Regions from separate parts of the Rhodobacter sp. 24-YEA-8 genome, predicted to be linked through region 1. Evidence: riboswitches for the same ligand, from Rfam matches in the RefSeq annotation. Region 1 holds a riboswitch; each other region holds the start of a gene.
What was found. A riboswitch is a leader RNA that binds a small molecule or an ion and turns the genes downstream of it on or off. The one in region 1 is predicted to bind cobalamin.
Positions count from the first base shown of each region.

Region 2: another riboswitch for cobalamin. It lies ahead of BLW25_RS09635 (TonB-dependent receptor); the one in region 1 lies ahead of BLW25_RS18610 (ABC transporter substrate-binding protein).
Region 3: another riboswitch for cobalamin. It lies ahead of BLW25_RS14065 (CbtB domain-containing protein); the one in region 1 lies ahead of BLW25_RS18610 (ABC transporter substrate-binding protein).

Region 1 is NZ_FNSK01000002.1:442,912-447,638, forward strand. Features, by position in the region: gene BLW25_RS18600 (ABC transporter ATP-binding protein) at 1-671, opposite strand, end outside; gene BLW25_RS18605 (FecCD family ABC transporter permease) at 668-1,654, opposite strand; gene BLW25_RS18610 (ABC transporter substrate-binding protein) at 1,719-2,678, opposite strand; cobalamin riboswitch at 2,906-3,109, opposite strand; gene BLW25_RS18615 (trans-3-hydroxy-L-proline dehydratase) at 3,169-4,197, opposite strand; gene BLW25_RS18620 (cis-3-hydroxy-L-proline dehydratase) at 4,206-4,727, opposite strand, start outside.
Region 2 is NZ_FNSK01000001.1:1,963,220-1,967,946, forward strand. Features, by position in the region: gene BLW25_RS09625 (diguanylate cyclase) at 1-123, shown strand, start outside; gene pdxY (pyridoxal kinase) at 384-1,238, opposite strand; cobalamin riboswitch at 1,487-1,682, shown strand; gene BLW25_RS09635 (TonB-dependent receptor) at 1,792-3,933, shown strand; gene BLW25_RS09640 (DUF6925 family protein) at 3,945-4,727, shown strand, end outside.
Region 3 is NZ_FNSK01000001.1:2,893,838-2,898,564, reverse strand. Features, by position in the region: gene BLW25_RS14075 (cobyrinic acid a,c-diamide synthase CobB) at 1-893, shown strand, start outside; gene cobA (uroporphyrinogen-III C-methyltransferase) at 890-1,609, shown strand; cobalamin riboswitch at 1,657-1,844, shown strand; gene BLW25_RS14065 (CbtB domain-containing protein) at 1,876-2,046, shown strand; gene BLW25_RS14060 (CbtA family protein) at 2,048-2,845, shown strand; gene cobF (precorrin-6A synthase (deacetylating)) at 2,863-3,621, opposite strand; gene BLW25_RS14050 (lytic transglycosylase domain-containing protein) at 3,759-4,727, opposite strand, start outside.

The DNA of each region.
Region 1 (4,727 bases):
GCGCTGAGCACTTCGCGCGGCGGGCCAAGGGCGGCAAGCCTGCCCCCCTCCAGCACCGCCAGCCGGTCGCAGCCAAGCGCCTGGTTCAGATCATGCAGCGCGATCACCACCGTCACCGGCAGGTCGGAGACCAGTCGCAACAGGGAAAGCTGATGATGGATATCAAGATGGTTGGTCGGCTCGTCCAGCAGCATGACCTGCGGGCGCTGCGCGAGGGCCCGGGCGATATGGACACGCTGACGCTCGCCGCCCGAAAGCGTGGTCCAGGACCGCGCCGCCATTTCAGCCATACCTACGCGCGCCAGCGCCTCGGCACAGATCGCAGCATCCTGCGCGCCGAAAGGCGCCAGCGGCGAGAGCCAGGGCGTGCGGCCCAGCTCCACCGCGTCACGCACGCTCAGCGCCTCGGTCGTCTGGGCCTGCTGTTCGACAAAGGCGATGCGCCGCGCGATATCGCGCCGGTTCATGCGCGACAGGGCCGTGCCGTCCAGGCTGACCGTGCCGCGCGGTCGCGCCGCGATCCCGGCGAAGAGCTTGAGCAGCGTCGATTTCCCGGATCCGTTCGGCCCGATCAGCCCGAGCGTCTCGCCACTGGCAACCTCAAGCGTGATGCCCTCGACGATGTTGCGCCCGCGCGCGGCCCAGCCAAGTTCATGCGCCGCGATCTTCATCCGCGCACCCTCCCCCGGATCAGGATCAGCGCGAAGCCGGGCGCGCCGACCAGCGCCGTGACCACACCGATCGGCACCACCTGGCCCGGGATCAGCATGCGCGAGACCACGTCGGCCGCGATCAGGAACACGGCCCCGGTCAGGGCCGCCGCCGGGATCAGCCGCCCGTGACGCGGCCCCACAAGGAACCGCGCCGCATGGGGGATCACCAGACCGACAAAACCGATGGAGCCAACAAGGCTGACCATCGTTGCGGTCATCAGGGTCACCGCACCGATCAGCACGATCTGCACGCGGCGCACCGCGATCCCCAGCGATGAAGCGGCGTCCGAGCCAAAGGAAAACGCATCCAGCGCACGCGCATGCCAGAGACAGGCAAGGAACCCGGCGACCGCGACCGGCAAAGCCAGTGTGACATCGGGCCAGCGCACGCCGGAAAGATTGCCCAAAAGCCAGAACATGATGCCGCGCGCCTGTTCGGCATTGGCGGATTTCGCGATGAAGAAAGAGGTCAGCGCGTTGAAAAGCTGCGATCCGGCAATGCCCGCAAGCACCATCTGTGCAGGGCCGCCGCCCGCCGCGCGGGCCAGGGCCGCAACAAGCCCAAAGGCCAGAGCCGCCCCCAGAAAGGCACCCCCCGAGATCCCGATGGCCCCGGCACCGACGCCCATGATCGTCACCGCCACCGCCCCGGTCGAGGCCCCTGCCGAGACGCCCAGCAGATAAGGATCGGCCAACGCGTTTCTGACCAGCGCCTGCAACACCACACCTGCCAGCGCCAGCCCCGCGCCGCATCCGGCGGCAACCAGCGTCCTTGGGACGCGGTAGGCCCAGATGATGCCCTGATCAATCGGATCGACCGGCAGCCCCGCCGCCCAGAGATTATTCGCCAACGCCGCCCAGACCGTCGACCAGGGCAGCGGCGTCTCGCCAAGGATCACGCCCGTCAGAATGGCAAGCGCAAGAACAGCCACCCCCGCCATGGCGCGCAGAGCGACATGGGCGGCAAGCGCAACAGGGGTGGCCGGTCGTTTCATTTCCGGCGGATCATTTCAGATCAAAGGCCGGCAGCGCCGCCGCCAGCTCTTCCAGCGCCGCGATATTGCGGATCGACGGGTCCATTGCATGGGCGTCGATGATCACGATGCGGCCATTCTTCACGGCCTCCATCTGGCTTACCACCGGATCGGATTTCAGGAATTCCAGTTTCTTTTCATGATCATCCGCTTCGAACCGGCGGCGGTCCATACGGGCGATCACGATCACATCGGGATTGGCCCGGGCGATGGTTTCCCAGGACACAACCGGCCATTCCTCGGGGCTTTCGACCACATTCTTCAGCCCCAGAGAAGACATCATCCAGGCCGGGGCCCCACCGTTTCCGGCAACATAGGGGTCGATATCCATTTCGGCCGACGAGAACCAGAACACCGCCGAGGCCTCTTTCAGATCAAGCGCCTTCGCCGCCGCGACCGCCGCTGCCTCGCGCGCTTTCAGGTCAGCGACCACCTCTGCGCCCTTGTCGGTGATGTTGAAAATCGTCCCCAGCTCTTCGATGCCGAGATAGATCCCCTCCATCGTATAGGGCTCCAGCCGCGTGCCGTCCGAGCCTGCAGTATTGTCCTTCCCGATGCAGTCGGACGGCAGGACATAGGCCGGAATGCCGAGATCGGCGAATTGCTCGCGCGTTGCCACGATGCCTTGCGGGCCGACATGCCATTCATATTGCACGGTCACGATACCCGGGCGTTTGGCGACGACGCTTTCGAATGAAGGGTCATTATCGGCCAGCCGCTCGATGCCGTCGTTCAGATCTTTGAACTCCGGCAGGACTTCGGTGAACCAGACCGAAGTGCCCGCGACCTTGTCGCCAAGCCCCAGCGTGTAAAGGATCTCGGTCGTCGCCTGACCGACGGTCACTGCACTTTCCGGCGCCTTGTCAAAGCTCAGCTCAAGCCCGCAATTCTGCAGCTTGAGCGGATAGCCGGTCTCGGCCAGGGCAGGCATGCCAAAGCAGAGCGCGGCCAGTGAGACGGTCAGTGAGAAACGGGTATTGGGAAAATATCGCATCCGGGATCTCCGAGTGGAATGGGGGATGGAGCGGATGGAGAGCGTGAAAACCGCGACGCACAAAGCTGGCCCGGCGCGACTGGCGCAGGCTGGCTGCACGGGATGCGATGGCGCATCTGCGGGTCAAAATCATATCTCGCCTCCCCGGACGCCCCGTCCGGGTCAAGTTGGTTACAGGAGTCGGCAGGTCTCCTGACTGGCGGGTCACAGGGTCTGCGCAGCCTTCCCATGGGCTCTCCCACAGTGGCTTTGTCGCGCGGATCCTCGCCGCCTACAGTTGCGGGGGCAGTTCCGGTTCATCCCCCCGGGCGGGGGGATAACGGATTCCCTTTCAATTCCTTGCGGAAACCGACATTGCCTGATTATGGGCAAACCCTGCACGTTTCAATGACAAAGCGCCCCAGAGGCTCGTGCCCGGGCTGCGGGATCAGCGCGCACCCCAGGTGTCGGAAAGCCGGTAGCCGCCGGGCCAGGGATCGGTCGGGTCCAGCATATGCTGATGGATGCCGGTAACCCAGCCGCGCCCCGAGATTTCCGGGCGGATCGCCGGCGTCCCCGCCAGATCGGTGGTGCCGAGGATGCGACCCTGAAATTCCGACCCGATCAGCGAGACAGTGGTCAGACGGTCGGCCTCTGACATCTGGCCGCGCGCATGCAGCACTGCCATCCGCGCGGAAAGCGCGGTCCCGGTCGGCGAGCGGTCAACCTTGCCGGGCCGGATCGCCACGGCAGCACCGGCGCGGAGTTCATTCCCCTGCCGCGTCACCTCGCCCGCGAAGAGGCAGAAGGAATAATGCGTCCAGTCCGGATTGGTCGGGTGGCGGAAGCCCAGCTGCTCGGTGCCGGCCTCCGAGATCCTTACCCCGAGCCTCGCGATATCATGCGCCTCGTCGGGCGTCAGGCTGAAACCTAGCGCTTTGGGATCAACAAAGACGAAACTGTCGCCGCCCCAGGCGGTATCGACCGTCAATGTGCCAAGGCCCTCGACCTCAAGCTTCGCATCCAGCCGTTCTGCGAAAGAGGGCAGGTTTTCGACAAAGATCCGCTCCGCCTTGCCATTGCGGCATTCGGCGCGGACATGGACGAGGCCGCCCGGCGCCTCCAGCACCATGCGCGTTTCCGGCTCGACCATCGGGATGATGCCGCCATCAAGCAGCACGGTCGAAACGCAGATCGAATTGGAGCCGGACATCGGCGGCGTGTCCTCGGGCTCCATGATGATAAAGGCGGCATCGGCGCGCGGGTCTTTTGGCGGCACAAGCAGGTTCACATGGCGGAAGACGCCGCCGCGCGGCTCGTTCAGCACGAAATTCCTGAGCGTCTCATCTTCGGCGATCCAGCGTGACTGAGCCCAGATCGTGTCTCCCGGCGGCGGGCGGACCCCGCCCACGATGACATCGCCCACCTCGCCCTCGGCATGAGCGGAAATCACATGGATGGTCTTGATCGAGCGCATGGGGAACCTCAGGAAAGCCAGGAGGGAAGGGTTTTGGCGGCATGGCCGGTAAGGGCGGCAGCGGCACAGGTTCTGAGACTGTCAAACCGGATCTGCCGGCCCGAAAGCCCCGGCCCATAATGGGCATATTTGCCGGAATTGGTCATCAGCGTGCGGGTCGCGGGCGGGAAGACCGGCTCGGAGATCGAGCACCAGCAGAGGTCAGGAATCACCTGCACACCGGCGGCTTCGAGGGTCGCGAGCGTGCCCTCGCCCTGCAGATCGGCAATAATACTGCGCCCGGCAGTGATGATGGTCGGCACCTGCACCCGCCCACCGTTCAGCGCGCTTGCGAAGGCGCGGCATTCCTCGCGCGAGGCATGCGGGCTGCCGATGGCGACAAGGTCGATCTCTTCACCGCCCTGGTTCAGCTCCTCCCAGGCGCGGGTGAAATCAGTGCGGCTGATCCGGGCCGCGTCGGCATCGGGTGCGACAAGATGCGCTTCGGGCGTGACCCCTTCGACATGCAGCATCGGCGCGGCCGAGGTGGT
Region 2 (4,727 bases), on a different contig from region 1:
GGCGGCGGCCCGATGGCGCCTTCCGAGGATATTACTGCCATGGTGGATGCGGCCGATGGCGCGCTTTTGCGGTCGAAGACCCTGGGCCGCAATGTTGTGACGCTCAGCCATTCCCCGGTGTGACGCCAACACGTGACGCCATCCTGTGGCGCCCCGATGATCTGGCCCGGCCGGAAGTGCCCGCGTCCAGCGCCTTGCCAAAACCGGACGCCAGACCTCGCCGTCGCGTCCTCAGGCCAGGCAGGCCGCAACTGTCTGTGCATGAGAGCTGCGGGCAGCCCCTGCGCCATGGTCAGGAAGACCCGCTGGCGGAAACCGAGGCCACGGCCGCCCCGCTGCGGTCACCACAGGCAGAACAGCGCGGACGCTCCCGCTGCGTCATCTCAGCGGCGGATCGCCGCCAGTTCCGCGAGGCCCGCAAGGAATTCCGCGTTGCTCAGCATGACCTCCTGCCGGCCTAGCGCCGCCGCCTCCCCCATCGCAACCCCGGTGAGCTTTTGCGCAAAAACAACGGCTTCTGAGAGAGAACGACCACGCCCCAGCCCGGCGATGATCAGCGCCGCGAACAGATCCCCGGTCCCCGACAGCGCCAGCGGCAAATGCGGCGCGGGGTGACGGCTGACGCCTTCCGGCGTAATCACCACGCTTTCAAGACAGCCCTCGGGGCTGTCTTCCAGCACGCATCCGGTCGCAATCACCCGCGCCCCGGGGCGCAGGTTCAGGCCCGCCCGCGCCAGCGCCAGATCTTCGAGCCGCGCGATCTTCTGCCCCGACAAGAGTGACAGCTCAAACGGGTTCGGCGTGGTCAGATCGGCCAGCGGCAGCAATTCATCGCGGATCACCGCCACCACCGCTTCGGGCACATAACGCCCCGGCTTGGCATCGCCGATCACCGGATCGCAGAGATAGACCAGACGCGGGTTGATCTCGCGCGCTTTCGCGATGAAGTCCGCCGCCATATGTGCGATCGCGGCCGAGCCGATATAGCCCGTCACGATGTAATCGGCCCGTTCGGGGAGCCCACGCTCCATCGCGCCCAGAAGCAGATCGGCGAAAAAATCCTCGGGCAGCGCGCGGCCGCGCAGGCTCGGGTAATCGGGGGTATTCGAGAACACCACTGTCGGGATCGCCGCCACCTCCAGCCCGGCCGCACAAAGCGGAAACAGCGCCGCCGAATTGCCGACATGGCCGAACACGACCTGGCTCTGGATCGAAATGACGAAAGGCGGGGTCTGCATTGCTATGTCCTTCCCGCGCAGGATCCCGGTCATGGTTCGGGGCGCGCGGGCAGAGGTTACAACCGCTCGCGCGCAAAAGGCCATGGGGTAAACCCCGGGTCTCAGGGGAATTTCCGCAAAGATCTGCCGTCATGCGCTGATGACGGGTCCGGGATGGCGGATCCCTGGTCCGCCTCGCAGGACAGGTCCCGGATGCGCCCCCTGTAACGCGCCCGTGATAACTGGCGTTGACAGACCACCACCCCGGCGGGTAGCGCTGAGGCGACGGTTCCCGCGAGGGAGGAAAGAGGGAACGCAGCAGGGCATCCGCCCGATCTGCGGCTGCCCCCGCAACTGTGAGCGGCGAGGGTTTCGCAATATGCCACTGGGGTTCAGGGACCCTGGGAAGGCGCGAAATCCACAGACCCGCGAGCCAGGAGACCTGCCGTCGGCCATATTCACGGGCAGGCGCATCAGGCGGGGGTTCCTGATGGCAAGGATGACATGCGGGTGATTGCCCGCCTGGTCCTGGCAGTCTGCAGTGACGAGCGATTCACCTTTCGGGGTAAAATTCATGCCGTCCATTTCGCGCCGCACATCTGTGCGGCTTTTGCTGACACTTACCGCTCTCACCCCCATCACCGCTGCGCCGGTGCTGGCCGAAGAGACCACCATCGGCCTCGGCACCATCTGGCTGCCGGTCGATGACGAGGCGGGCCAGGGGCTTGAGGCCACCGCGCCCACCGCGAGCCGGCTGGGTGAAAAGATCCGCGATATTCCTGCCGCCGTCGAGGTGATCGGCACCGAGACCATGGCCGAACGCGGTCTCCATTCGATCGCCTCCGCCGTATCGCAGACCGCAACCGGGGTCACCTCGATCGCTGCACCGGGCTATGACAATGCCTTCGCCGCGCGCGGCTTTCAGGGCACGAGCTCGGTGATGATGCTGTTTGACGGCACCAGGCAGTTTCCCGGGCGCGGCAATATCTCTTTCCCGGTCGACAGCTGGCTGATCGAGGAATTCGAGGTCCTGAAAGGCGGCGGCTCGGTGATCCATGGGCATGGCGCGATTGGCGGTTTCGTCAATGCGATGCCCAAACGCCCGTTTGACGGTGCGCCGCGCCATCTGTTGACCGCGCTTGCAGGGTCAGATGGCAGGCTGCGCTTTGGCGCCGACAGTGGCGGCTCGCTCTCGGACACACTTTCTTACCGCATCGCGGTGATTGCAGATGGCTCCGACGGCTGGATCGACGGTGCGGATGACAGCCTCGGCGCCGTGACCGCTGCGCTGAGCTGGAAGGCGACGCCTGATCTGACCTTCACCCTGTCGGCAGATTACGCGAAGCGCGAGCCGATGACCTATTATGGCACGCCCCTGCGCAACGGCATCCTCGTCGCCGGGACCGAGGCGCTGAACTACAATGTCGAAGACGCGAAGACTGACTTCACCGATCACTGGCTGCAGCTGAAAACCGAATGGGCGCCTTCGGACTCGGTCCGCGTCTCGGCTGTGCTGTACCGCATCGGGTCTGACCGCAGCTTCCGCAATGCGGAAACCTATGAATGGGATCCGGTGACCGATACGGTATCGGTCGGCGAATTCGTCGCCATCGACCAGGATCAGGATCAGACCGGCTTCCGGCTGGATGCCGGCTTCCGCCACGGGATCGCGGGCTATGACAGCCATACGGTGATCGGCTTTGACCTGAACCGCTCGAAATCCGGCTATGCCAGTGCCTTCAACTTCGGTTCGGTCACGGTCGACCCGTTCAACCCGCGCCCCGGCCGCTTCCCCGCCAGCCTGACCCCGGTGGCACAATACCGCTCGACCCTCGACCAGCGCGCGGTCTTTCTGGAAAACCGCACCGACCTTGGCCAGGGGCTGGCGCTCAGCCTTGGCCTGCGCCAGGACTGGTTCGATCTGAGCCGCGAGGGTATCGCAACCCCCGCATCGAGCTTTGACGCCAGCTACAAGGCCCCATCGGCGCGGGTCGCGCTCAGCTGGGCGGCGAATGAGACCACGGTGGTTTACGGCCAGCTGGCCTGGTCCACCGACCCGGTGAACATGCCGCTGATGGATTACGCCGCGAATTTCCGCGACTTCGATCTGACCACGGGGCGGCAATTCGAGATCGGGATGCGCCAGAGCTTTGCCGATGGCCGCGCCGAATGGTCGCTTACCGCCTATGATATCGTGAAGCGCAATGTGCCGGTGCTGGCGCCGGGGTCTTTCACGCTGCAACAGGCCGGGCAGCAATCCTCACGCGGGATCGAGCTGGCAGCCAGCGCCACGGTGACCGACACCCTGCGGCTCAGTGGCAATATTGCCCGCACCAAAGCGCGGTTTGACGATTTCACCTTCTTCGATTTCAACACCTTTTCCTGGGTGGATTATTCGGGGAATGTGCCGATCCTCGTGCCGGAAACCTCGGCCAATCTCTGGGCATCCTGGGGTTTCGCCGATGCCTGGACCGCGCATCTGGGTGTGCAATTCGTCGGCAAGGCCTGGTATGACTACGCCAATACCGAGAAACGCGGCAGCTTCTCGCTGATCAATGCCGGGCTTGACTGGCAGGCGGGCGAGACCTCGACCCTGTCATTGCGCGTGACGAACCTCTTCGACAAGAGCTATGCGGCATATCTCTACCCCGAAAAGGGTCAGGTGGTTCTCGGTGCGCCGCGCCGGTTCGAGTTGCAGCTGACCTCGAAGTTCTGAAAGCCGCCCCCATGACCGACGCCTCACAAGACGAGACCTTCGCGTTGCTTGCCCGGCTTTTCGGGGCCGAAGGGCATTTGTGGAGCATCGGCACCCTTGCAGGGTTCATGGGGTTTGACCTGACCGGTATCCCGCAAAACATCGGCGGGGCACTGGTGCTGGAAGGTGAGACCGGGCGCGCCCGTCTCACCCCCGGCGGAAAGCTCCTGGCGTTCGAGACCCTCAGCAGCGAGCCGAAGGGCTGGAACCACGGGATCGCGCTCTGCCAGGCGGGTGGGCTGCCCCCCCGCCCCCGCGACCGCCACCTCAGCGTGGTCGCGGATGATGCAGCCCTGGTTGCCGCAGACCAAAGCGCGCCGGCGCTTGATCTGGGGCTGGGCCATGCCGGGCTTCGCTGCCTTTTTCGACCTGCGGCGACGGCCCGCGCCCAGGCCCTGCTGCTGGCCGGCCAGCACTGGAACGATTGCCGCGAGGCGCTGGCCGCGCTGCCGGGTGCCTGGATTGCCGAGACACCCTTTCTGCGCGCCGAGCGGGTGGCGGATGGCACCTGCCCGATCCATGCGATCCCTTCGGCCGGGATCCGGGGCCTGACCCATGCCGCGACCACGCCGGTACCAGAGGGCTGGCTGCCCTTTGCCCATATATTCCCGCCGCATCCGGCGCGGGTGCGCCCGGGGCTGCGCCGCCCGTTCGATCCCGATATCCATACCGTATTCCAGTCCATCCTCGCGCGTCATGGCCGCCCCGACCTGACGGCGCTGAAAGCTGCGACCCGCGCGCGGCTGCAAAGCAGC
Region 3 (4,727 bases), on a different contig from region 1:
TGGCGGCCTATCGCAAGGACGTGAAAATCGCGGGCGTGATCCTGAACCGTGTGGCCTCGCCCCGGCATGAACGGCTCTGCCGGCTGGGGATGGAGGCGGTCGGGCTGCCGGTTTTCGGCGCGCTGCCCAGGCGCGGCGACCTGACCCTGCCAGAGCGGCATCTGGGTCTGGTTCAGGCGGTCGAGCACCCCGATCTTGAACGCGCCATCAGTGACTATGCGAGTTTTTTGCGCGAACATACCGATCTTGCGGCCCTGCGCGCGGCGGCGGCGGGCGGCGTGAGCACCCCGGCGGGAGAGCTGCCGAAACCGCCCGGCCAGCGCATTGCGCTGGCGCGGGATGAGGCGTTTTCTTTCACCTATCCGCATCTGCTGGATGCCTGGCACGCGCAGGGGGCCGAGATTCTGCCATTTTCGCCCCTGGCCGATGAAGCGCCGCCGGAAGCCGATCTTTGCTGGCTGCCCGGCGGCTATCCCGAACTGCATGCGGGCCGGATCGCGGCGGCATCAGCTTTTCTTGCGGGCCTCAGGAATTTCGCGGCGGCAAAGCCGGTGCATGGCGAATGCGGCGGCTATATGGTTCTGGGCGAGGCGCTGGTCGATGCATCCGGCACCCGGCATCAGATGGCCGGGCTCCTCGGTCTTGTGACCTCGTATGAAAAGCGCAGGATGCATCTGGGCTACCGGCTGGCCGCGCTTTCCGCGCCGATCCCGGGCCATGTGGCGGGTGCGAGGCTGCGCGGGCATGAGTTCCATTATTCGACCATTCTCGCCCAGCCCGATGCGCCCCTTGCCCGCGTGACTGATGCCGAAAGCGCGCCGGTCCCCGAAACCGGATCGCGCAAAGGCCTTGTCACCGGCACCTTCTTCCACCTGATCGGAGCCGCCACATGAGCGAGATCGTCAGCTTTGTCTCCTCTGGCCCGGGCGATCCCGATCTGCTGACCCTGCGCGCGGTCAAACGGCTGCAAGCGGCGGATGTGGTGCTTTATGACGACCTCTCTGCCGGGCCGATCCTTGATCTGGCGGCGCCGGAGGCGGATCTGATTTCGGTCGGCAAGCGGGCGGGGCGCGCCTCGCCGCGCCAGGATCATGTCAGCCGGCTCCTGGTCGATCATGCGCGTTCGGGCCTGAAGGTGGTGCGGCTGAAATCCGGCGATTCCGGTATGTTCGGGCGGCTTGAAGAAGAGATCACAGCTTTGCGCGAGGCCGGGATCGGCTATGAGATCGTGCCCGGCGTCACCGCGCCTTCGGCGGCGGCGGCGGCGGCGGGGATCCCGCTCACGCGGCGGGTCAATGCGCGCCGGGTGCAATTCGTCACCGGCCATGACGTGACAGGGGCGCTGCCCGAAAGTCTTAATTGGGCAGCACTGGCCGATCCGCAGGCTGTCACCTCGGTCTTCATGGCGCGGGCGACATTTCCGCAGCTGGCGGCAAAGCTGGTCGCTGCCGGGTTGCCGCCCGAGACGCCCGCGCTGATGGCCCAAGGCGTCTCGACCCCGGCGCAGGCCTTTCGCCGCGATACCGTCGCGGGTCTGGCCGCGCGTCTGGAGGGGGCGGCCCCCGACCCGGCACCGACTCTTATCCTTTATGGTGCGCTGGCGACCTGACGGGTGCGAAGTGGCGCGCGCGACTTGACCGGGCGTCATGCGCCTGTCACTCTCGATATTGTGAAGGTGCCGGGCGACCGGCATGGGAACAGGGCGGGGGATTCCCCGACCCGACCGCCCCCGCGACTGTGCGCAGCGAGCCGACCCCGTTAACCACTGTGGAGCAATCCATGGGAAGGAGGGCAGAGGCTGTGACCTGCAAGTCAGGAGACCGACCTTCGCACTGATGGAACCGCCGTCGGGGATGACGGCAAGGAGTAACTCATATGTCCACCATTGCCCGCTCAGGCGCGAAGGCTGATGTCAAACTGGCGAATATCCTCGTCGTGGCGCTTTTGGGTGCTGCGCTGATCTTCGTCGCTGGCCTCGCCCAGTCGGAAACCCTGCATGACGCCGCCCATGATGTGCGTCACGCGGTCGGATTCCCCTGCCACTGATATGTTGCAAAGACTGCTGACCAGCGCGTTGATCGCTGGCGCTGCAGCGGGGCTGATTGCCGCCCTGTTGCAGCTTGTTTTCGTGCAGCCCGTGCTGCTTCATGCCGAGCTTTATGAGGGCGGCGAGCGCACTCATTTCGCGGCGGCCTCAGACCATCATCACGGTGAAGAACCGGCGTCGGAAACCACAGAGCCGCAGACAGAGCCTCAGGCCGCGCCTGCGGCAGAAGCGGGCCATGATCATGGGTCCGAAGCCGCGCATGACCATGGCGAGGCGGCAGAGATCCCCGGTATCGGTTTTGACGCAGCCCGTGACGGGTTGTCGATCCTGTTCTCGATTATGGTCTATGCCGGCTACGGGCTGCTGCTGGTCGCGGCGATGGCCCTGTCTGAGAATAATGGCAACCGGGTCACCGCACGCCAGGGCCTTCTCTGGGGGATCGCGGGCTTTGTCGCGGTGCAGATGGCGCCGGCTTTCGGCCTCTCGCCCGAGCTTCCGGGCATGGCCGCGGCCGATGTCAACGCCCGCGCGATCTGGTGGGTGGCGACAGTGATTGCGACCGCCATCGGTCTCTGGCTCATCGCCTTCGGTCGGAACTGGGTGGTCTGGGCGGCGGCGATCCTGCTGATCCTCGCGCCCCATATCGTCGGCGCGCCGCATCCGCATGAGTTCACCGGCCCGACGCCGCCCGAACTGGCTGCGCAATTCGCCGGCCGCGCCATCGGGGTCGGTCTTGCGGTCTGGACGCTGCTCGGCCTTTTCGCAGCCGCGCTCTGGAGCCGTGGCCGCGAGGCATAAACCAGCTTCCCGGCGGCTTATGCCGCCGGGGATGTCCGGTCCAGAATATAGATATCCATGAGCCAGCCGTGCTCGGTCCGCGCCGCTTCGCGCCGGGCGAGGATACGCGGCCCCGCCTCGGCCAGGGGGCCGGCTTCGGTGATCTCATTCGCCATGCCGACAAAGGCGCCCCACCAGATCGAGATGCCTTCGGGCGCCAGATCCTGAAAGGCACAGCCGCCATCCAGCATCACCACCAGCCGGTTGACGCCTTCGGGCCAGCCTTCTTCGCGCAGCCGCCGCCCTGTCGTCACCAGAAACGGCGCGCCAAGCCCGTTGAGCGGAATGCGATGCGCAGCGGCCAGCACCTGCGGTGACATGATCCCCGGCACCACCGAGACCGAGACTTCGCGCAGCCTGCCCAGCCGTGCGGCAATCCGCAGGGTACTGTCGTAAAGCGCGGGATCGCCCCAGACCATCAGCGCCACCCGCTTTACGCCAGGATGCGCGTCAATCGCCGCCGCCCATGCGCCGGCAATCGCATCATGCCAGTCATTCACCCGCGCAAGGTAAGAGGGATTGGCCGGATCCCGCACCGGCATGGCAAAGCCCGCGACGATCACCCCGGGCCGCGTCACGAGATCCTCGCAGATCTGGCGGCGCAGATCGGCAAGATCGGCTTTGTCTTCACCCTTCTCGGGGATCAGGATCAGATCAGCCGCATTCAGCGCCTTCACGGCCTGCAAGGTGAGATGGTCCGGATTGCCGGTACCAATGCCGATCAGAACCAGTTCCATCGCTGCCCCCTGCTGCTTTCACGGCCCAGAAATCAGGTTGTGGACCGGAAGAAAACCCATCGCGCATATCATGCGACGGACAGCAAAGCCGCTGCTCCGTTTCTCCTAGTCAAAATACGCCAGCCAGAAACCCGCCCTCAGCCCTTCAGCTCTGCCGTCACCCGGACGGGACCCACCGTCCCGCGCAGTTTCGCGCGGTAGATCACCACGCCTTCGACCACCCGCATCACATAGGTTCTGGTCTCGCCGATCGGGATCATCTCGACCCAGTCGACCACATCCACCTCGGGCAGGCGCGGGTCGCCAAGCTCGCCGATCCAGCGGCGCGGCCGCCCGGGCCCGGCATTATAGCCCGAGGCGATCAGCGCAATCGAAGGTCCGAATTCCTCAACCATCTTCGCCAGATAGGCCGAACCCACCTGGGTGTTGAACCCCGGGTCATAAAGCCTCGAGAGCGAATATTCCAGGCCCAGCCCCTTGGCCATCCGCGCGGCGGTCTCGGGCAGAACCTGCATCAGCCCGCGCGCATCGGCGCCTGAACGCGCCATCGGCTCGAATTCGCTTTCGCGCCGCGCAATGGCGAGGGCCAGCGCGCGGCTGACATGCAGCCCGTCCGGCACGAGGTCCGGCACCGGGTAATAGGTGCGGGGCAGGATCGCGCCCCGCTCTGCCGCCTGTTTCGCCAGCACCAGCGCGATATGCGGCTGGCCCATCTCCAGCGCCATCTCGGCAAGCTGGGCGATGCCCCTTGCGTCCTGCCCTTCGGCAAGATGCAGGAGAAACCGCTTGCCCTCGACCCGGTTTCCGGCCGAGAGCATAAGCCGCCCCATCGCCAGAACCGAAGACCCGGCAAAAGACGATTGGCGCCAGCCCGATGCCGGAGCATCGTTCAAAAGCTGAGGATCCAGCGACAGCCCGAGTTTTTCCGCCGATAAAAGCCCGTAATAGGCGGTCTGATGCTGTGCTGCGCGCTGGAAATGCGCCTTTGCGCTTTCGGCCCGCCCGGCGGCCTCATCGGCGCGGCCCTGCCAGTAATCGGCACGCGAGACCGAGATCGCGGTGGAAACTCCGGCCCGCAGATGCGCGAAATGTTTCAGCGCGGTCTC